DNA from 2 places in the Thalassolituus hydrocarboniclasticus genome. Region 1 is predicted to be linked to the other one. Evidence: predicted binding sites of a transcription regulator. Region 1 holds the regulator's gene; the other holds the start of a gene.
The links. Region 1 encodes sigma-54, which starts transcription at its own class of promoters, with help from an activator protein. Its sites were predicted from a motif close to TGGCACNNNNNTTGCTNT; they were not measured.
Positions count from the first base shown of each region.

Region 2: the regulator sigma-54 is predicted to act here: its motif matches at 3,444-3,461, upstream of HUF19_RS07675 (CmpA/NrtA family ABC transporter substrate-binding protein).

Region 1 covers NZ_CP054475.1:624,056-634,444, forward strand. The annotation lists gene mgtE (magnesium transporter) at 1-686, opposite strand, end outside; gene HUF19_RS02625 (HPr family phosphocarrier protein) at 797-1,066, opposite strand; gene rapZ (RNase adapter RapZ) at 1,063-1,944, opposite strand; gene ptsN (PTS IIA-like nitrogen regulatory protein PtsN) at 1,978-2,442, opposite strand; gene hpf (ribosome hibernation-promoting factor, HPF/YfiA family) at 2,446-2,748, opposite strand; gene HUF19_RS02645 (RNA polymerase factor sigma-54) at 2,779-4,278, opposite strand; gene lptB (LPS export ABC transporter ATP-binding protein) at 4,407-5,132, opposite strand; gene lptA (lipopolysaccharide transport periplasmic protein LptA) at 5,135-5,713, opposite strand; gene lptC (LPS export ABC transporter periplasmic protein LptC) at 5,700-6,263, opposite strand; gene HUF19_RS02665 (KpsF/GutQ family sugar-phosphate isomerase) at 6,263-7,237, opposite strand; gene HUF19_RS02670 (calcium/sodium antiporter) at 7,234-8,196, opposite strand; gene HUF19_RS02675 (ABC transporter ATP-binding protein) at 8,381-9,193, shown strand; gene mlaE (lipid asymmetry maintenance ABC transporter permease subunit MlaE) at 9,193-9,987, shown strand; gene mlaD (outer membrane lipid asymmetry maintenance protein MlaD) at 9,990-10,389, shown strand, end outside.
Region 2 covers NZ_CP054475.1:1,747,583-1,757,971, forward strand. The annotation lists gene HUF19_RS07665 (ABC transporter ATP-binding protein) at 1-790, opposite strand, end outside; gene HUF19_RS07670 (ABC transporter permease) at 806-1,822, opposite strand; gene HUF19_RS07675 (CmpA/NrtA family ABC transporter substrate-binding protein) at 1,914-3,311, opposite strand; gene HUF19_RS07680 (nitrate regulatory protein) at 3,676-4,962, opposite strand; gene HUF19_RS07685 (hypothetical protein) at 5,230-6,354, opposite strand; gene HUF19_RS07690 (SO2930 family diheme c-type cytochrome) at 6,354-7,556, opposite strand; gene HUF19_RS07695 (parallel beta-helix domain-containing protein) at 7,614-9,356, opposite strand; gene HUF19_RS18450 (AraC family transcriptional regulator) at 9,820-10,389, opposite strand, start outside.

The sequences.
Region 1 (10,389 bases):
TGGCGTTCGAACAGTTTGGCAACTTCACTTTCGTGCTGGGTTGCCTGAATAACCCGCGCGTCGGTGCTCATCACTTCACGCACAGTCTGTTGCGGGTCGCTGACCAGCAGTTTGCTGATCGCCAGCGTACCGATAAATTCGTTCTGGCGGTTAACCACCAACAGGTTATCGGTCATGGCGGGCAGGGATTTGTGGCGGCGCAGGTAGCGCAGGACAACCTCAAGGGTGATATCCGGACGGATGGTCACGGTATCGGTGTTCATCAGACCACCGGCACTGTCTTCCGGATAGCCCAGTACGGCTTCGAGACGGGCGCGGTCCTGATGGTCCATCGACTCCAGAACTTCCTGAGTCACACGCTCAGGCAGCTGCTGCAGCATGTCGGCCACGTCATCGGTGTCGAGGTCGGCGGTCAGATCGACAACTTCTTCCGCACTCATGTCGCTCAGGAAGTGGCTTTGCAGCTCTTCGCTGAGGTTCTGCATGACCTCGCCTTCGAGTTCCTTATCGACCAGTTCCCACAGCAGTTTACGGGCTTTAGGCGGAGAGGATTCGATCAGGTGGGCGATATCAACCGGAGCCAGACCCGAATTCAGGATGCGCTTGACCTGCGCCAGCGCACCACTTTCCAGCGCGGCGGTCAGGCTGTGTAACTTGGCTTTAGCCTTTTCGGTTTGCTGTGCCATGAGTCAAGCTCGGTTCGGGGGATGGTTGAATGCTCAGATTCTAGCCTGATTAGGCCTCTGATACCACGAAACTACTCGCAGAATTCCGTCTAGAAGATTGTTTTACCGGGCTATTCTTCTTCGTCAAAACGGCGGTTGATCAGATCCACCAGAGCTGCCAGTGCGTGTTCGGCATCCTGGCCTTCGGCATGAATATGAATATTGGTGCCTTTGCTGGCGGCCAGCATCATCACCGCCATAATGCTTTTGCCGTCGACCATGCGGTCGGGGTAACCGACTTTGATCTGGCAGGAATAAGCAGCGGCTGTGGAAACCAGCTTGGCAGCCGCTCGCGCATGCAGACCGAGCTTATTGATGATGGTGATTTCGGTGCTGGTCATCCGTTCTGATCCTGATGAATATCGGCGCTGCCCAGCTCGCGGTGGCGAACCTGAACATTGCTGTAATGATGGCAGAATTCTGCCTTAAGTTGTTCTGCCAGGTAAACGGAGCGATGCTGCCCGCCGGTGCAGCCGATGGCAATGGTCATATAGCTGCGGTTGGCATCGACAAAGGCCGGCAGCCAGCGCTGAATAAAGCCACTGATGTCCTGTTGCATCTGGCTGACCTGCGGTTCCTGAGCGAGGAAATTCCTGATTTCCGGGTCGCGTCCGGTAAAAGCGCGCAGTGCCGGGTCCCAGTATGGATTCGGCAGGTTGCGCACGTCGAATACATAATCGGCATCAATCGGGATGCCGTGCTTGAAGCCGAATGACTCGAACAGGATGGCTATGTCGTTGCTGGTTTTATCCGCCACCCGCAGTTTGATCAGGCTGCGCAGCTCATGCACGGACATGTTGGTGGTATCCAGTGTCAGATCGGCAAGGTTGGCGATGGGTTCCAGCAGCAGGCGCTCTTTATCGATGGCTTCGGCCAGAGATGTGCTTTTGCTGGTCAGTGGGTGCTTACGCCGGGTAGAGCTGAAGCGCTGCAACAGCACTTCTTCGCTGGCGTCGAGATAGACCACATCCAATTGGTATTCTGCACTGGGTAACTGATGCAGAACTTCGTGAATATTATCGAAGGCATGGGGCAGATTGCGGGCATCGACGCTGACCGCGACTTTGGCCAGCTTTTCTTCAATTTCAGTCTGTCTGGCCAGAGCCGGTAACAGGGCGACCGGCAGATTGTCGATGCAGTAGAAACCAAGGTCTTCCAGAACGTGGAGAGCACTGGACTTGCCCGAGCCGGACCGGCCACTGATCACTACTAAACGCATTGCTGTGCTCCTCCATTGGCCGTTGGGCTGATGTCAGCCCGGTTGTCCGCTCAGTGCCCGCTGATAAAACCGTTGCGCATCCGGCGCTTTGCGCAGTGCCTCGCGGTAGGCCGGCTCGCTGAAGTTGCGTGCCAGCATGGCCAGCACCTGCAGGTGCTGTTCAGTGGCTTCTTCGGGAACCAGCAGAGCAAACACCAGATCGACCGGCTTACGGTCAATGGCGTCGTAATCCACCGGTTCCACCAGACGCAGCAGTACGCCCATGGCCTGGTCGCACTGCTTCAGGCGGCAGTGGGGAATGGCGATACCCTCGCCAATCCCGGTGCTGCCAAGGCGTTCCCGGCCGAGTAATCGCTCGTAAATATCGTCGGCGGAGCTGTCGCTGAGTTGCTCAGCGATAAAACCTGCCAGGTACTCCAGTAATTTCTTCTTACTGGACACCGGTGCGTCAATCAGGGTGCGTTCCGGTGTGAGGATATCCTCGATGCGAATGTCCATTAATCAGCCTTGTCCGTGTTGCCGCGCCACCAGTTTTTCTTTGTGCTTCAGAACCTGACGGTCGAGCTTGTCTGTCATCTGGTCGATGGCCGCATACATATCATCGTGCTCGGCGCTGGCGTGCAAGTCAGCACCACTGACGTGAATGGTGGCTTCAGCAATCATGCGCTCTTTAATAACGGTCAGGGTTACCTGGCCGTTGGTGATGTTGTCAAAGTGGCGTCCCAGCTTGGACATTTTTTCGTCTACGTACACTTGCAGAGATTCGGTAACGTCAACGTGGTGACCGCTGATATTGATCTTCATGTCCAGACTCCTTGTTGCTGGCTGTTGTTTTTAAATCAATTGTTTACGTTCATTTGAAGGCGGAATCATCATGGCTTCACGGTATTTGGCCACCGTGCGCCGTGCGACCTGAATGCCTTTTTCGCCCAGCACTGCGGCGATTTTGTTGTCGCTCAGCGGCTTGCGCGCATTTTCTTCGGCAATCAGTTTTTTAATCATGGCACGGATTGCGGTAGAGGAACATTCGCCACCGCCATCGGTGCTGACATGGCTGGAGAAAAAGTACTTCAGCTCGAAGATACCGCGCGGGGTGTGCATGTATTTCTGGGTGGTTACCCGGGAAATGGTGGATTCATGCATACCAACGGCTTCGGCGATATCGTGCAGAACCAGCGGCTTCATCGCTTCCTCGCCCTGTTCGAAGAATTCGATCTGATATTCGACGATTTTGGTGGCCACTTTCAGCAGGGTTTCATTGCGGCTTTGCAGGCTTTTGATAAACCAGCGCGCTTCCTGCAGGTGATCGCGCAGGAAAGCGTTATCGGTGCTGTTATCGGAGCGGCGGACCAGTGAGGCGTAGTCAGCATTCACTCGCAGCTTGGGGGCGATTTCCGGATTCAGTTCAACCCGCCATTCGTCACGGATGTTGCGTACCAGTACGTCGGGCACTACGTACTCGGCCTGCTCGGCACTGATACCGGCACCCGGCTTGGGATTGAGTTCTTTGATCAGGCGCAGTACTGCTTTGAGGTCATCTTCGCGCAGCTTGGTTTTGCGCATCAGCGTTGGGTAATCTTTGCTGCCCAGCAACTCGATATAGTCGCGGATAACCATTTTGGCTTCGTTCAGCCATGGGGTCTCTGCCGGCAGTTGCTGCAGTTGCAGCAGCAGGCATTCACGTAGGTCGCGGGCGAACGCGCCTGCGGGATCAAACTGTTGCAGGCGGTGCAGCACGGCCATCACTTCGTCTTCTTCGACGTCCAGTGCGGGGTCCATGCTTTCCAGAATATCTTCAACGGTGGTATGCAGGTAGCCGTCGTCATCCACGCCATCAATCAGCATCAGGGCAATTTCGCGGTCGGTGTCCGACATCGGAGTCAGGTTAAGCTGCCACAGCAGATGGTCCTGCAGATCTTCGGTGCTGGCATGACGTGAGTCGTAGTCGAAATCGTCGTCGATGGCATTACTGCTGCTGCCGGAGGCAACGCTGGCGGTGGTCTGGTAGGTGTCTTCCCACTGACTGTCGACCGGCAGGTCGTCGGGTAGCTGTTCCTGTGACCACTGTTCGTCCAGCTCTGGGGTGTCGTTATGGCTGTCGTCCTGACTGCTGACTTCGTGGCTGGTGCTGGTGTCGTGATCGCTGTTGCGGGACAGGTCGGGCAGGTCATCGTGCTCGTGTTCTTCGACTTCGAGCATCGGATTGGAATCGAGGGCTTCCTGAATCTCCTGCTGCAGGTCGAGGGTAGACAGCTGAAGCAGGCGGATGGCTTGTTGCAACTGAGGGGTCATGGTCAGGTGCTGACCCATCTTTAACTGAAGAGACGCTTTCATAAAAGTTCAGTAATCACTCAGTATCGGCATAGTCTGTGCATTATACGCCAAGCGGTAAACCTTGGAATCTTTTGTGCATCTTCCTTTGCGCTGAATCATCAGGCGCTTCTCTGCTGCCTGAGAGGCCATCACAGGCGGAAGTCCTCGCCCAGATATACCTTGCGCACCTGCTCGCTGGCCAATACCTGTTCAGCGGTGCCTTCGGCGATGATGTGGCCCCCTCCGACAATATAGGCTTTCTCACAGATAGCCAGAGTTTCCCGTACGTTGTGGTCGGTAATCAGTACGCCGATGCCACGCGCCTTGAGTTGTCGGATGATGTCCATGATGTCAGCTACAGAAATCGGGTCAACCCCGGCGAAGGGTTCATCGAGCAGAATAAAGGACGGTTCAGCCGCCAGCGCGCGGGCAATCTCGACCCGGCGTCTTTCACCACCGGACAGCGCCATGCCAAGGCTGTTGCGGATATGCTGAATATGGAACTCATTCAGCAGCTCTTCCAGCTTTTCCAGGCGCTGTGCGCGGTTGAGGTCTTTGCGGGTTTCGAGAATGGCGAGGATGTTATCGGCTACGCTCAGCTTGCGGAAAATGGAGGCTTCCTGTGGCAGATAGCCGATGCCTTTCTGCGCCCGGCCGTGCATCGGCAGATGGCTGATGTCTTCGTCGTCAATTCTGATGCGGCCCTTGTCGGCCTGTACCAGGTTCACAATCATGTAGAAACAGGTGGTTTTGCCGGCGCCGTTGGGCCCCAGCAGGCCGACGATTTGCCCGCTTTGCACTGACATGGATACGTCTTTCACCACCTCCCGGCCGTTATAACTTTTGGCCAGATTTTCGGCTTTCAGGGTTTTCATGGTTATTCCTGTGCTGGCTTGCTGTCAGTGCCGGTTGCCGGTTCGGCCGGAGCCTGTGGCTGAATCACAACTTTAATCCGTTGTTTGTCGTTTTCGTTGCCGCCCTGGGCAGAGGTGCTGGTGCCGCCACTGGCGCTGACGGTTTCTTTGGTCATGTCATAGAGAATGCGCTCACCACTGAACAGGTTGCCGTCCTGTTCCAGCCGGGCATTGCCCTGAATGGTGATTTCCCGCAGCTGGGCAAAGTAATCAATGCGCTGACCGTGGGCTTTGGTCAGTGGTTTACCGGGATTGATCTGTTGCTGATAGCGTGCGGGTTGCTTCGCTGTTCCTTCGGCAATGGCTTTTTCCAGCGCATTGCCGGAGCGGATAATCAGCAGGCGCTCCGATTCAATACGCATCGTTCCCTGAGTAAGCACGACGTTGCCCTGATAAATGACCACTCCGGCTTTACGGTCCAGCTCGGCGTGGTCAGAAAGAATGGTCATTTCCTGCTGCCAGTCATCGGGTAACGCGCTCGTAACCGACGTGCAGCACAGTAACAGCAGGCCGGCCAGAAAGTGGTAATTATTGCGGAACATAGCGGGTATCCACCTGTGATTTGAATTCCATGCGCTGGCGCGCGATATCCAGTGTCATACCGGTTGCATTGATGCGTGCCTGTGCGCTGGTAATGGTTACCGGCTGATCGGTTTCGGCCAGTTGCTGGCGGCTGTGATAGGTGAGCGTGCTGGTTTCGATCAGCAGGTCGTCAGCAGCATCAGCAGGATTGAGCGGCCGGATTTTTACATCGCCAATCAGGCGCAGCGAATGTTCGTTATCGAGCAGCGTACCTTCGTTGGCGTTGACCTGCCAGGTCTGGCCATCGTCGTCTTCTGACATCAGCAGCGGCTCGCTGAGCAGTGTGCTGCCGGTTTGCGGATAATGGGTGGAGCGGGCGGCGACAAAGGTTTGCTGCAACTCACCGTCACTGTTGTACTGGCGGTTATGCAGCCCTTCTCCGTAGTAATCCGGCTCGTGATTCTGCAGTTCACTCAGGGCCGGAGCCTGCTCCAGTGTGTAGCGATCCACTGCCAGCAGGGCCAGACCAAAAAACAGGGTCAGCAGCAGCAGCAGATAGCGCTTGCGCATCAGATCACGCCCGCGCGTAACATGTCGTGCATATTGATGACGCCGACGGTTGCGTCACCGTCTTTTACGACCAGAGCGTTGATCTTGTTGTCTTCCATCAGCTTCAGTGCTTCCGCCGCCAGAGTGCCGGGTGTGGTGGTTTTGCCACCCGGAGTCATCACATCGGCCATGGTGGCGGTGTGAATATCAACGCCGTGATCGATTGCGCGGCGCAGGTCGCCATCGGTGAAAATACCGGCCAGCTTGCCGTTGTCCTGTACGGTGGTCATGCCCAGACCTTTGGAGGTCACAACCAGCAGGGCTTCAGACAGCGTGGCAGAAGGGGATACCACCGGAATCTGCTCGCCACCGTGCATGATGTCTTCCACTTTCAGCAGCAGGCGGCGGCCAAGGGAGCCACCCGGATGAGAGAAGGCAAAGTCTTCGGCGGTGAAACCGCGGGCTTCCAGCAGGGCAACCGCCAGTGCATCGCCCATGACTAAAGCGCAGGTAGTGGAGGAGGTTGGTGCCAGATTGAGCGGGCAGGCTTCCTGATTCACGCCGGTATTCAAATGAGCGTTGGCAGCACGGCCGAGCGTCGACTGCGGATTGCCGGTCATGCTGATCAGAGCGGTGCCCAGACGCTTGAGCAGTGGCAGCAGGCTGGTGACTTCGCCGGTTTCGCCGGAGTTGGATAAAGCGATAACCACATCGGACGGCTGAATCATGCCCATGTCGCCATGACTGGCTTCACCCGGATGCACAAAAAACGCCGGCGTGCCGGTACTGGCCAGGGTTGCCGCCATCTTGTTGCCAATATGGCCGGACTTACCCATGCCGGTGACCACGATGCGGCCTTCACAGTTCAGGATCAGCTGACAGGCGGTGGCAAAATCATCGGTCAGGCGACCTTCCAGCTGTGCAATGGCCTCCTGTTCCAGTTTGATGGTGCGGCGGGCAGATTGCAGAAAATCGAAATTCATATCAGTGGTCATGAGTTAGCCATATAAAACAGGGATGCCAGATAGCCAGCGTAGCTGGTGGTGAGGAACAGACCGGCGAAACGTCCGAGAGTGCCCTTACGATAACTGATTAAAAACAGAACCAACAGAGCAAGAGTCAGTGCCATCATCACGGCATAGTCGCGGTACAGCGCCAGTGGATCAACCACGGTTACGGCCAGCAGGCCCGGGATCGGCATGACGGTCAGCAGGTTAAAAATGTTGGAGCCGATCACGTTACCGATGGCGATATCGTGGTGGCCTTTCAGGGCGCTGGCAACAGAGGCTGCCAGTTCCGGCAGGCTGGTGCCGATGGCAACAATGGTCAGGCCGATCACCAGATCACTGACACCATAGGCGCGGGCAATTTCGGTGGCGCCCCAGACCAGCAGCTTGGAACTTAACATCAGCGCGATCAGACCGGTTACCAGCCAGAACACGGCGGTACGCATTGGGGTATTTTCAATCTCGGCGGCTTCGTCTTCATCGACAATGGCTTCACCGGATTCGCTGGTATCAAGAAACATCAGGTACAGGGCTACAGCCATGGCGCTGAATAAAATGATGGCGTCGGTCAGGTTCAGTTCGAGGTCGGCCAGTGTCAGACCACCGATGATGCTGATCAGAATCAGCAATGGCAGCTCTTTCTTCAGCAGTTTTTTCTGCAGTGGAATCGGGCTGATCAGTGCAGTGATGCCCAGCACCAGAGCGATGTTGGTGATGTTTGAACCGAGGGCATTACCAATAGCGAGGTTGCCTGCACCGTCGAGGGAAGCCACCGCGGAAACGAACATCTCCGGCGCGGAGGTGCCCATGGCAACGATGGTCAGGCCAACTAACAGAGGCGACATGCCCAGGCGGCGGGCGGAAGCTGCAGCGCCAATAACAAACTTGTCAGCACTCCAAACCAGAATAATAAGACCAGCAATAACGGCAGCATAGGCTGTGAGCATGGGGCACCAGAGTTAATTATCAGCAGAAAATTCAGCGCGACATTGTACCCAAGGTAATTCTGCACGCAATTGCAACTCAGCGTTTTATGTTGATGCTGTTACACAGCGTTACGGGCGTTGGTTCCGTCAGGACATTCCGCTATGCTAGCCCGACTATCCGTACCGAGTTAAAAGGACGACATTCATGTCCGTCAGTCAGCCCTACGTCTCTGTTCGTGGAATGAGTTTCAGCCGTGGTGACCGGCTGATTTACAACAATATGGATGTGGATTTTCCGCGTGGCAAAGTGACGGCCATTATGGGACCGAGTGGCACGGGTAAAACCACGTTGCTGCGTCTGATTGGCGGTCAGCTGTTACCGGACAGCGGTACCATCATGGTGGACGGACACAATGTGCCGACGCTGCCACGCAAAGAACTGTTTGATCTGCGCCGCAAAAAAATGGGCATGCTGTTTCAGACCGGCGCCCTGTTCACCGACCTTAATGTTTTCGATAACGTCGCTTTTCCGCTGCGTGTTCACACCGACTTACCGGAATCCATGATCCGTGATCTGGTGTTGATGAAACTCGAGGCGGTTGGTCTGCGCGGTGCGCGACATCTTTCTCCGGCCGAGTTATCCGGCGGCATGGCGCGTCGGGTCGCGCTGGCGCGTTCCATTGCCATGGACCCGGAAATCATTATGTACGACGAGCCTTTTACCGGCCTCGATCCTATTTCTATGGGCATGATCGTTAAGCTGATCCGTGGTCTTAATGAAGCGCTGGGACTGACCAGCCTGCTGGTGTCCCACGATGTCGAAGAGTCCTGTGCTATCGCGGACTACCTGTGCCTGCTGTCCGATGGCCGCGTGATTGGCTTCGGCACTCCGGAAGAATTAATCAATGAAGGTAACGATGAGGTACGCCAGTTTCTGCGTGGCGAACCGGATGGTCCTGTGCCTTTCCATTATCCGGCGGATGATTACCGCAGCGATATTCTGGCGGGAGTGAATTAATGCTGGGCAAATTACTGGAGCAACTACAGGCCGTTGGCCGCAGTGGTACCGCCGCCATCGAAGCCATTGGCCGTGGCACCTTATTGCTGAAAAATTCGCTGTTTTGGGGCGGGCCGGGCAGTGCCGGATTTTATGATCTGCTGAAGCAGATTTATTCGGTTGGCGTGCGCTCCCTCATTATTATTGTCGTCGCCGGTTTTTTCGTCGGCATGGTGCTGGGCCTGCAGGGCTACAACATTCTGATCGACTTCGGCTCGGAAGCGGCGCTCGGCACCATGGTGTCGCTGACGCTGCTGCGTGAACTGGGGCCGGTGGTAACCGCCTTGTTATTTGCCGGTCGCGCCGGTTCGGCATTAACCGCCGAAATCGGTCTGATGAAAGCCACCGAGCAGTTATCCTCCATGGAAATGATGGGTGTCGATCCGTTCAAGCGGGTAATAACACCGCGTCTGTGGGCCGGCATTATTTCCATGCCGATACTGGCGCTGTTGTTTTCTACGGTTGGTATCTGGGGCGGCGCCTTTGTGGCGGTGGATATGCTGGGCATCGACGATGGCGCCTACTGGGGCAACATGCAGGCGTCGGTCGAGTTTTATGAAGACGTGGTAAAGGGCATCATCAAGTCGGTGGCATTTGGTGTGGTGGTGACCTGGATCGCGGTGTATCAGGGTTATGATTCGGTGCCGACTTCGGAAGGTATCGGTAAAGCAACGACTCAGACGGTGGTGATTTCCTCACTGGCGGTGCTGGGACTGGATTTTGTACTGACAGCCGTCATGCTGGGAGGCGTTTAATCATGCGCATGCGTTATATCGAAATTACCGTCGGAGCCTTTATGGTGATGGGGATTGTGGCTCTGGTGCTGATGGCGTTCCGCGTCAGTGGCCTGTCACTGCAGGATGCCGGTGATACTTACACCATCAAGGCACGCTTTGAGAATCTGGGTGGTCTGACTGAGCGCGCTAAAGTGTCGATGTCCGGTGTCACCATTGGCCGGGTGACCAAGGTGTATCTCGACCCTGAGTGGTACTCTGCCGTGGTGGAAATGGAAATCAGCAAAACCATGAGCACGCTCACCAAAGATACTTCGGCGGCTATTTTGACCGCAGGTCTGCTGGGAGAGAAGTACATCGGCCTGACGGTTGGTGCTGAAGAGGAATACCTGCAGAGTGGTGACTGGATTGAAGACACTCAGT
Region 2 (10,389 bases), 1.1 Mb from region 1:
TGTCATCAGTCTTACGCTGTTTTTCATAAAGGAAACTCAGCACCTGATGGCGGTAATGGTTGTAGCGTGGGTCATCAGCTAACTGCAGGCGGTTACGTGGCCGCTCCAGATCGATGTCCAGAATTTCACCGATGGTAGCGGCGGGGCCGTTGGTCATCATAACGATGCGGTCAGACAGTAAGACCGCTTCATCGACATCATGGGTAATCATAATGACGGTGTTATTCAGCTCTTTCTGGATGTCCATTAATGAATCCTGAAGGTGCGCACGCGTCAGGGCGTCGAGTGCACCAAAAGGCTCATCCATTAATAACACCTGAGGCTCCATCGCCAGTGCCCGGGCGATGCCCACGCGTTGCTTCATGCCACCGGAAATTTCATCCGGACGTTTATGCATGGCATGGGTCATATGCACCAGCTCCAGATTGTGCTCAATCCAGGCTTTCATTTCGGCTTTGGATTTTTTGCCACGGAATACCTGTTTTACTGCCAGCTCGACATTTTCATAAGCACTGAGCCAGGGCAGCAGGGAGTGGTTCTGAAAAACCACCGCACGTTCAGGACCTGGCTCGTTCACTTCTTTACCATTCAGAACTACGCCGCCTTCGGTTGCCTGCAGCAGACCGGCAACAATATTCAGCACGGTGGATTTGCCGCAGCCGGAGTGGCCGATCAGTGAAATATACTCACCTTTATTAATCTTAAGATCGACACTCTGCAACGCGCGGAAACTGCCTTTTGCGGTGCTGAATTCAATACCTACCTGAGTCAGTTCGAGTAGTGGGTTCATAATTTTCTCCGATTCTCAGCGTAAGGTGGCGGACTTATCCCAGGAAACACTCCGTTGCAGCAGCAACATAATGCGGTCAAGGGCAAAACCAATTAAGCCGATGGTAATAACCGCGACCATAATACGGCCGAGGGAATTTGAGCTGCCGTTCTGGAATTCGTCCCAGACGAATTTTCCGAGTCCGGGGTTTTGTGCCAGCATTTCCGCCGCAATCAGCACCATCCAGGCGATACTCAGCGACAGACGAAGACCGGTAAACATCATCGGAATAGCGGCAGGTAACACAATTTTCCGTACATGAGTCAGCCAGCTTAAACGCAGCACCTGACTGACATTTTTTAAATCCTGAGAAATAGAGGCGACGCCCACGGCGGTATTAATAACGGTTGGCCACAGGCAGCAGAGCATGACGGTAATCATGGAAGTGACAAAAGACTTTGCTACAACCGGGTCATCGCTGACATAGACAGCGCTGACCACCATAGTGACCAGTGGCAGCCAGGCCAGAGGTGATACCGGTTTGAAAATCTGAATCACCGGGTTAAATGCTGAGTACAGGTTGGCACTTAAACCAATAACTATACCCAGCGGAATGGCGATCAGTGAGGCAATCAGAAAACCGCTCAGAACTGTAATCAGGCTGGTACCAATCTGATCGACGTAGGTTGGCTTACCGGTGTAGTCGCGGATTTTGACGATATAATCCGGGTCCTGTGCCAGACGCCGGGCATTACGTTCATCCTGGCGCTGGTAGAACGCTGCGGCTTTTTCACGTTCGGTAATATGTTCGCTGATCAGGGTTTTACTCTGGATCAGGACATCGGCAGGTCCGGGGAATTTTCCCAGAGAGGTGTTAATGCTTGATGCGGCCGCATGCCAGATCATTAAAAACACCAGAATCCCTGCCAGAGGAATGCCGATGGCTTTGGCAATAATGCTCAGGTTCTGGCTTCGGTTTTCTCCCTGAGCGGCTTTAATCATCGGTTCCAGCCAGCTTATTTTGCTTAATGTTTGGGTCAGGGCAATGCTCATAGGATCTCCTTGACGGATTCAGTTGACTGCACAATGTCGATGAATGTGTGATGGTTTTCCGGCTGTTTTAACAGCCGGCTTATTCCCTGTGTTACAGCTTTTGCTCGCCTTTCAGGCCGATAGCAAACTTCTGCAGGTAAGCATTCGGTTGCTGACCGTCATAGGTGATGTTGTCGATAAATTCCGTTTGTGGGGCACGGAAGCCGCTTTCATTGCTGAAGTCAGGAAAGTCTTTGGCATCGGCTTTACCTTCAGCAATCAGTGCTTTGGCTGCTTCTGCGTAAATGTCAGGGCGATACACTTTTTTCGCGATGTCTTTGTACCAGTCATCCGGTTTAGCTTCGGCAATCTGGCCCCAGCGGCGCATCTGTGTCAGATACCAGATGGCATCGGAGTAATAAGGGTAGGTGGCGTTGTAGCGGAAAAAGACATTGAAATCCGGTACAGAGCGCTTATCGCCTTTTTCATACTCGAAAGTACCGGTCATGGAGTTAGCAATCACTTTGTAATCGGCACCGACATACTGTGGTTTGGCCAGAATTTTTACCGCCTCCTCGCGGTTGGCATTATTATTTTCATCAAGCCAGGCGGCAGCACGGATCAGTGCTTTGACCACACGCTTGTGAGTGTTCGGATATTTTTCTGCCCAGGTTTTGCTGACGCCAAATACTTTTTCCGGATTGTTTTTCCAGATTTCGTAGTCGGTAATCACCGGAACACCAATGCCTTTAAAGACGGCCTGCTGGTTCCAGGGTTCGCCTACGCAATAACCATAAATCGTACCGGCTTCCATCGTTGCCGGCATTTGTGGTGGCGGTGTAACCGAAAGCAGGGCATCAGCATTCAGCTGACCGGAGGTATCGCCTTTTGCCGGAGCGTAATAACCCGGGTTAATACCGCCAGCCGCCAGCCAGTAGCGTAATTCGTAGTTGTGGGTGGATACCGGAAAAACCATGCCCATATTAAATGGCTTACCCTGGGCTTTGTATTTTTCTATAACGGGTTTCAGGTAATCGGCTTTAATCGGGTGTACGGGTTTCCCTTCAGAATCTTTGGGGATAAAGGGTTTCATTTGCTGCCAGACATCATTGGAAACAGTAATGGCATTGCCGTTTAAATCCATACTGAAGGCGGTAATGATATCGGCTTTGGTGCCAAATCCGATGGTTGCGCCCAATGGCTGGCCCGCCAGCATATGAGCGCCATCCAGCTGGCCATCAATCACGCGGTCGAGTAATACTTTCCAGTTTGCCTGTGCTTCGAGGGTGACATACAAGCCTTCGTCCTCAAAGAAACCCTTTTCATAGGCAATAGCGAGCGGTGCCATATCGGTTAATTTAATAAAACCGAATTTAAGCTCTTCTTTTTCCGGATAATCATCAGCATGACTGAGTGGTATCGATAATGCCGATAAACCACAGGCCAGACCTGTGGTCAGAATCAATGCACTTTTTATCAGAGTGCGGCGCAGAGTGTTCAGTCCTTGCATGGTCTTCCCCTTTCTTGGCAACAAAAAAAAGGCGCCACAACGGTTGCCCGTTGTAAGCGCCTTTGCTGTTAAAATGTGTCAGTACGGTTACCCGCCATTGGGTATGCACTGAATAAGAAATTCAGAATAAGTATTGCCAGAAGCGTGCCAGAGTTTTCGGACAATGTCCGTCTATGGCGTTTTTTACGCATTTAAATCCGCTAACTTCCTGTTTTTATTTGGATTGCAATCAACCGTAAGGCTTTTAAAAGCGGTTGTCGGGAATAAAAAAATCCCTGCGTTTTTACGGCAAGGATTTTTTTTTGCTCTGCTGAAGAGCAGGTTATGCGCTGGTGCTGCGACTTGGTGCAGTGCACAACCTGATTTAAAGAAGCTCGGTCATGCTTAATAAACCGGCAGCAACATCGACCAGACGACGGTTCTGATTCATCGCCATACTGCGTAATAACGCATAGGCTTCCTGTTCGCTCATCTGGCGGCGCTGAATCAGTTCACGTTTGGCGCGGTCAATCAGTTTGCGCTCATGCAGTTCTGTACGGGCGGCATCGAGTTCATCATTCAGGCTTTTTAAGCGTTGGCCCTGAGCTTCGATTAATTCGACCACCGGCTTACTGACGTTATGTACCATATCGTCATCAGGGCCGCTGAGGGTGTGGTCTGACTCATGCCCGGCGGACTGTGAATGGCTGACGTACAGAGCAAACGAAGGAACATCGTCGAACGCTCCGCGTTGCAGGTCATGGCCTTGTTGGTCGGGACTTAATGCCGCTTCGCGTACCGCAAGAATGCGTTGCTGGCTGTGGGAGAGGAGTTGAGTTTCCAACACTTCTTCGACATATTTGATGGCATCCAGCCGTTCAGAACAGCAGATAAACCAGCGCACATCATAATCAGCGGCTGCCAGTGACTGCGGACCGGCAGTCAGGGCCAGACGCCGCAGGCGTTCAAATTCGAGCTGGAATTCACCGCGCTGAACCTGTTCCCAGGCGCTCAAAGCTTCGTCACTGGCGTAGTCGGTAAAGATATGAAAACAGCGATCCTGGCGGTCAATTAATTGTGTCAGGCGCTGGCGCAGGCCGGGGTCAAATTCATGAGCGGAAAATCCGGCAGCACCACAGGCGCGCTCCTGTCCGGCCAGCTCTTTGCCCTGCATTAAATTAAACATGGCGACGAGAATGCGCGCGGTGATTTCATCGGCCGCGTTGCCTGCGGCCTCGAACACCACGGCCAGTAAGCTCTGGATCATTTCGGAATAGGCTTTGATGGCAACGGTGGTATTGAATTTCAGCTGCTCTACATCCTGACGCAGTTGTGGCAACCGTTCGAGACTGTGCAGGGCATAACCCAGACGGCGAAACCAGCGCGCGGGAAAAGCATGCTGCCCGTGCTCTGGCAGTAAGTTGGCCAGAGCCTTATGAAACAGCGCCAGCTGCTCATTACTGCTGTGCCACTGTTGTTGCAGTTCTTGCTGGCAGCGCAGGCCGGCACTGCCGAGAAAACGGTTGGATAATCCGCGTTCGTACTGCAGCTGATGCAACAGATTGCTGATGGCAATCACCAGTTGGCCGGTACGGGCAAACTGTTCAAGTTCCTGTATTTCCTGTTGCTGACCGAGGTTCAGAAAGTAGGCAACGCTGTGAAGATCCTGCACGGAAATGAATCCTTATAAACCAATAAACAGAGAGACTGCCCATGAGCGGTGCAAAATGAGTACCAGCTGTTAAATATTGTTTAATAAAAAGGAGCAGTTAACGGATGTGCAGTCGTTGATCAGATTAACGTTGTGTTATCGGTATCGTGGACAGGGAAAAGCCTCTGAGCCGGTCAGAGAGCAGGGTTTAGGCAGACTGCTTGCGCTGTAAAGCGGCAGAGCGATATAAAATCGCTCTGTTCTGGTGCAAAGCTGCCAGTGGCCGTTTCAGCCGCTGGCACAGTCCTGAGCGGGCAGGGTATCAATCCAGGCACGTATTAAAGCCACCGCTTCGTCGTCGGCGACACTGCGTCCTATCGGCGGCATGCGGTCGGCTGCACCGTTTAACTCCATGCGCAATGGCAGGCTGGAGTCATCACCACGGCCGGGCCAGATATCAAAACCACCACCACGCCAGCCATGGGCCGAGTTACAGATCCCGTGGGAATATCCGAGATTGCGCCAGTATTCCAGCCGCAGGCCGGACAGGGCTGCCGAGCCGTTATCGTTGTGGCAGTGCGCGCAGTTAATATCCAGATAGGCCTTGGCACGTTGTTGCAGCGGTGCCGATGTATCGCGCCAGTTGGGAGCATACGGATGTTCACCGGCCGGTAAGGTAATAATGCCCAGCGATTGCCAGTATTGCAGTTGATTAACGATCTGACCGTTGACTTCGATGGGCTGGTTCAGGTGGCGGATTTTCGGGCCTATCGGGCCAAAGCGGAGTTGTTCATCATCGCCGATCTGGTGGCAGATCTGACACGTGAGCTGTGACGGTGATTCATAGGTCAGGGTCAGCTGTTCACCGTTATGGCTGAAGCTTACAGGTGTCCGGCTGCCGGCGGTCGCCAGACGTGCATCATTAATACTGTTATCCCAGACATAAGGAATAAATACCCAGCCATTACTGCGTTTGACCAGCAGGCGGACCTCCATAATGTCTTCTGCGCTGCTAGTGGTGCTTTCTGTGGGCATAGCAAAGACTTTGACAATGACACTGCCGGTTGGAAAATCGAGCACATCCTGTTGTTGGTAACCGAGCTGAGTGCCTTGCGGCAGAAAGATATAGCGGTATTTGCGGGCATGATCGGTAAATAATTCACTGCCCAATTTATAATACATACCGCCATTACTGCTTTTATTATCGGAGGGTAATCCTTTAAACAGACCGTATTGCGATAATAGCGGACAGCGCGTCTGTTGCAGCGCCTGCCAGTTAACACTGTTGGTGTCATGCTGGCAAAGCGGATCAGCGTTAAACAGGTCCGTAGCGTTATCAGCGGTGTTTTCTGCACCGCAGCCACTCAGTAACAGCAGTAAAAAAAGGGCGCCGAGGCGCCCGTCAATATTCATTAATCGCACAGTGCCGGGTCCAGACTGTCAATCCAGGCTTTAATCAGTGCCGTGCCTTCGGTATGAATAACCGCGCGGCCCAGTGGTGGCATCGCCTTACCTGGTTCTGCGGTATGCAGGCGGTTGTACACCAGCGAGTTAGATGAATCACCGGGGACAATAATCAATGTCGAACCGGATTGTGAGCCGGAAACCGGTTTTGCGCAGGCACCATGATACTGCTCGTTACCCTGCCATAGGACATTGTAGTCAGCACGGAAGCCGGTATTGCTGGCCTGACCTTCGGTGCGGTGGCAATGAGCACAGTTAATATCGATCCAGGATTTAGCCGTTGCAGTCAGCAGTTCTGGTGTACCACTGTATTCACCGAGAGATTTATAGTCACTGAAATCTGCCGCTTTCTGAATGCTGCTGTTTTCGTCCGGCAGTCCGGACAGCATATTTTCCTCTACCCATTTGTTGAGCTGATTTTTCGGGCCCTGGCCAAAGTCATAATCCGTATTGAGATAGCGGGCTTTTGGGCCGATTGGGCTGAAGTATGCAGGAGTTGGGTCAACGCCGTTAACGGCATCGTGATTGCCGTTGGGATTAAACTGATGACAGCTGACGCAGGCGTTCTGATCGGGAACAGCATAATTAAACGACAGGGTATCTTCGCCATGCTGCAGGTTATTAATGGCTACCAGCTCGCCGTTCTTATCACGTACGGCTTCGGTTCCTGCTTCATTCCAGACATAGGCGCGGGCAACCCAACCGTTGGCCTTTTTAATCAGCAGGCGGGTTTCAATCATTCTTTCTTTTGCTATGCCGCGATCAGAGGTGTCGGCTGGCATGGTAAAGGTTTTGGTAATCACCGTACCCTCTGGAAATTCAAACACTTCTTTTTCTGAGTAGGTGGCTGTTTGTCCTTCGGGGATAAATACAAAACGGTATTTGGATGCATAGTCGGTAAATAACGGTGCTGACAAGGTATAAGGCAGGCCGCGTTCGCTGGCATTCTGGCTGGGGTCACAGGGGTTATCGAATAATTGGTATTCGGCTAGAGTATTGGCATCAGCCTGCAGGACTTTTTCCCAGTTAACCGATTTTTCCGATGAGATACAGGCAGACGAATCGGTATTGTCGCTATTGCTGCTTTCGCCGCCACAGGCCGTCAGTAATACAGCGGCTGAAATTACTGCCAGAGAATTGATATATTTCATAAATTTAATCCGCAATACAGACTTGGAGAAGCCGGGGGCCTATGGCCCCCGTGGAGATTACAGAGCGCAGGACGGTTTTTCGCTGTCGTCAGCGGTGCAACCAAAGGTTTGAGCATTAAAGGTAACGGTGGCCGGTGAGCCTTCGTAACCTGATGCGCAATCCATTACGCCACTCGGGTCGGCCATAATGGCTCCCGCAAGGCTGAGATTACCGCTGAGCTGTTCCAGTTTGGTAAGCGGTGAGCCGTCGACAAAGGTGCCGGCGGTTGCGCTGGTCTCATAGACAGAAGCCGCGAACAGATTCTGGCCGTCGATACCATTATCGGATTGGCAGACGCCACCATCGGTTGCGTAAGGGGCAAACTTGTCCAGATCAATCGGGGTGTAATCAGGAGCACCAGGAATGTTGGCTTTTACTGCAGCCGCTACCTGATTAATGCCGCCGGCGATCGCGTACAGAATGCTTTCACCTTCACCATCCGGATTTGGCGTATTGGCCAGCAGTTCACCAACACCATCATAAAGAATGTGCGGTACGGTGGTTTTGCCGCTGGCAATATCCGGCTGCATATTATGGAAGGCATTGTAACCGTTGATCAGATCCTCAATCAGGTCACCCTGTGGGTTATTCAGCCCGGCGGCGAGGCTGATGCTGTTGTTATGGATATTGATATTGCGCACTAATGGCGACCAGCCATCCATGATGGCTTTCGAATGTGGGTGAATGTCCTCATAGCTGGTTACTTCTGTACCAACATTCAGGTTAGGTGCGGCGGCCACGGTTTCGTCAGCAAGCAGGTAAGAGGTAATAGCAACAGAGGTTGTCTGGTGGTCTTTGATGGTGTTGTTGTAAATCTCGACGTCGGAAGTCGACAGCACGATCACACCCGTACCCGGTGGCACAATATGAACACCACCGGCAAAGGTACCGACGTTAGCGAAGTTTGGTGCATTATTCGCATCGACCAGATTATCGAATACGCGCACGCCGGAGCCGTATTTACCACTGCCGATTGGCAGGTCGAAAATCAGAATGCCGCCGGTATTACCGCGGGCGGTATTGCCGTATACGTCCGCCTCGGTACTGTTTTCAATTTCGATACCGGCAACGTTTTTCTCGGCGATGTTATTACGCACAACGATCTTGTCAGACTGACCCACATAGATACCGGCATCGGCAGAGCCTTTCACGTAACAGTCTTCAATCAGCACGTTGCTGGTCTGTACCGGATACAGGCCATAGGCGCCATTGGTTGACTGGTAATCGGTTTCCCACACCGTTGCCATACGGCGCATAATCACCCCGTCAGACTGAATCACTTTGAGGGCGTTGTTGTTTGACTCGTAGATGGCAAAATCTTCAAAAATCAGATTGTCGGTATACTGAATCAGGAAGCCGTCGCCGCTTACACCACTGGCGTCGATAATGGTTTTGTCCATACCCGCACCGCGGAAGGTGAGGTCGGTTACTTTAAGACCGTCGGTTTGGCCTGAGTAGCTGATGGTGGCATTAAAAGCGTAGCGGCCCTGAGGAAGTACAAAGGTATCCCCGGTTTGTGCTTCAGTCAGAGCATCAATCAGCTCATCCTGAACGGCCTGATCGCTCAGGTCGTTAGCCGAGCCGATACAGATCACCCGTGCCCCCTGAACGTTACTGTCGGTACAGTTAAAAACTTTTTTCAGACCTGTGTCACTGCTGCTTTTATTATCGCTGCCGCCGCAGGCGGTCAGGCCGATGGCGGCAATGGCCATCGCCAGCACCAGCGGCTTGTGAGCGCGGGAGGTGTGTGCTTTCTGCATGATGAATACCTTTTATCTTTGTTGTTATTCGCCCGGATTCCTTTCCTGAGCATTATGTCGGTAGCGTCCAGGCCGCATTTATCAAAGCGGAAGGTTTGGAAGGGGTAAAAGCAAATCGTGCTGCAAACTCTGGAGGTGGTTGTGCATTTTTTGAAAAGTCAGTGTTTATGGGGCTTGCAGGGCTTCCGCAGGCTGCAGAAAAGAGGCTGTGCAAAAGTTAAAACGCAGGATGTGCACAGTCTTTCGGGGAGTGTTTTGGTACGTATTCGGGTGTTTTTTCGGGCCTCTTGCAGGTACCTGATGAAAGAAAGGGCGTCCCTTTGGCAGCATCCGTTTGGCGCCTGGAGTGAGTATCGCAAGAGGGGGCTTTTTAATTACCCGCTAATAGGAACCACTTCGGGAACTTCAGTGCTGAAGCAGGATAGAAAAATACCGTATGGCCGGAGAATCCTCCGGCACAGAATCAGTTGTGTGGTGGCTGGCCGCGGTGTTCGCGGTAATCGGACGGTGTGCTGTTGTGGATCTTACGGAAGGCACGGTTAAACGAACTCATGGTGCGGTAGCCAACGTCGAGCGCGATATTGGTAATCGGGGTTTCGGCTTCATTCAGCAGGCGATCGGCGGCTTCGCCGATACGCAGCTCGTTAATGTACTCGTTAAAGTTGTTGTAATTCAGCGCCTTGTTGATGGTGGCGCGCAAACGGTATTCCGGAATGCCAAGTTCCTGAGCGAGAATGGCCAGCGTCAGGTTTTCACGCCGGTAAAAACCCTGATTCATCAATTCCTGCAGCATCTGCAGTTCTTCGCAACTTTGCTGGCTGAGGGCCAGAGTGGTGCCTGCTGGCGCCTCGTCTGTATTGTTGTCGGCTGGCGCAGGCTGTGGCAGTAAACGCCACAACTCAGAACGTCCCTGCATCAGCAGCCAGGCGAGAATCAGGATGGAAACGTCGAGGGCCAGGTAGCGTGAGGTGCTGTCGCCGATATTCATATTGAACGAAAAAATACCCCAGCCAACGGCCAGACCCGTTGCCAG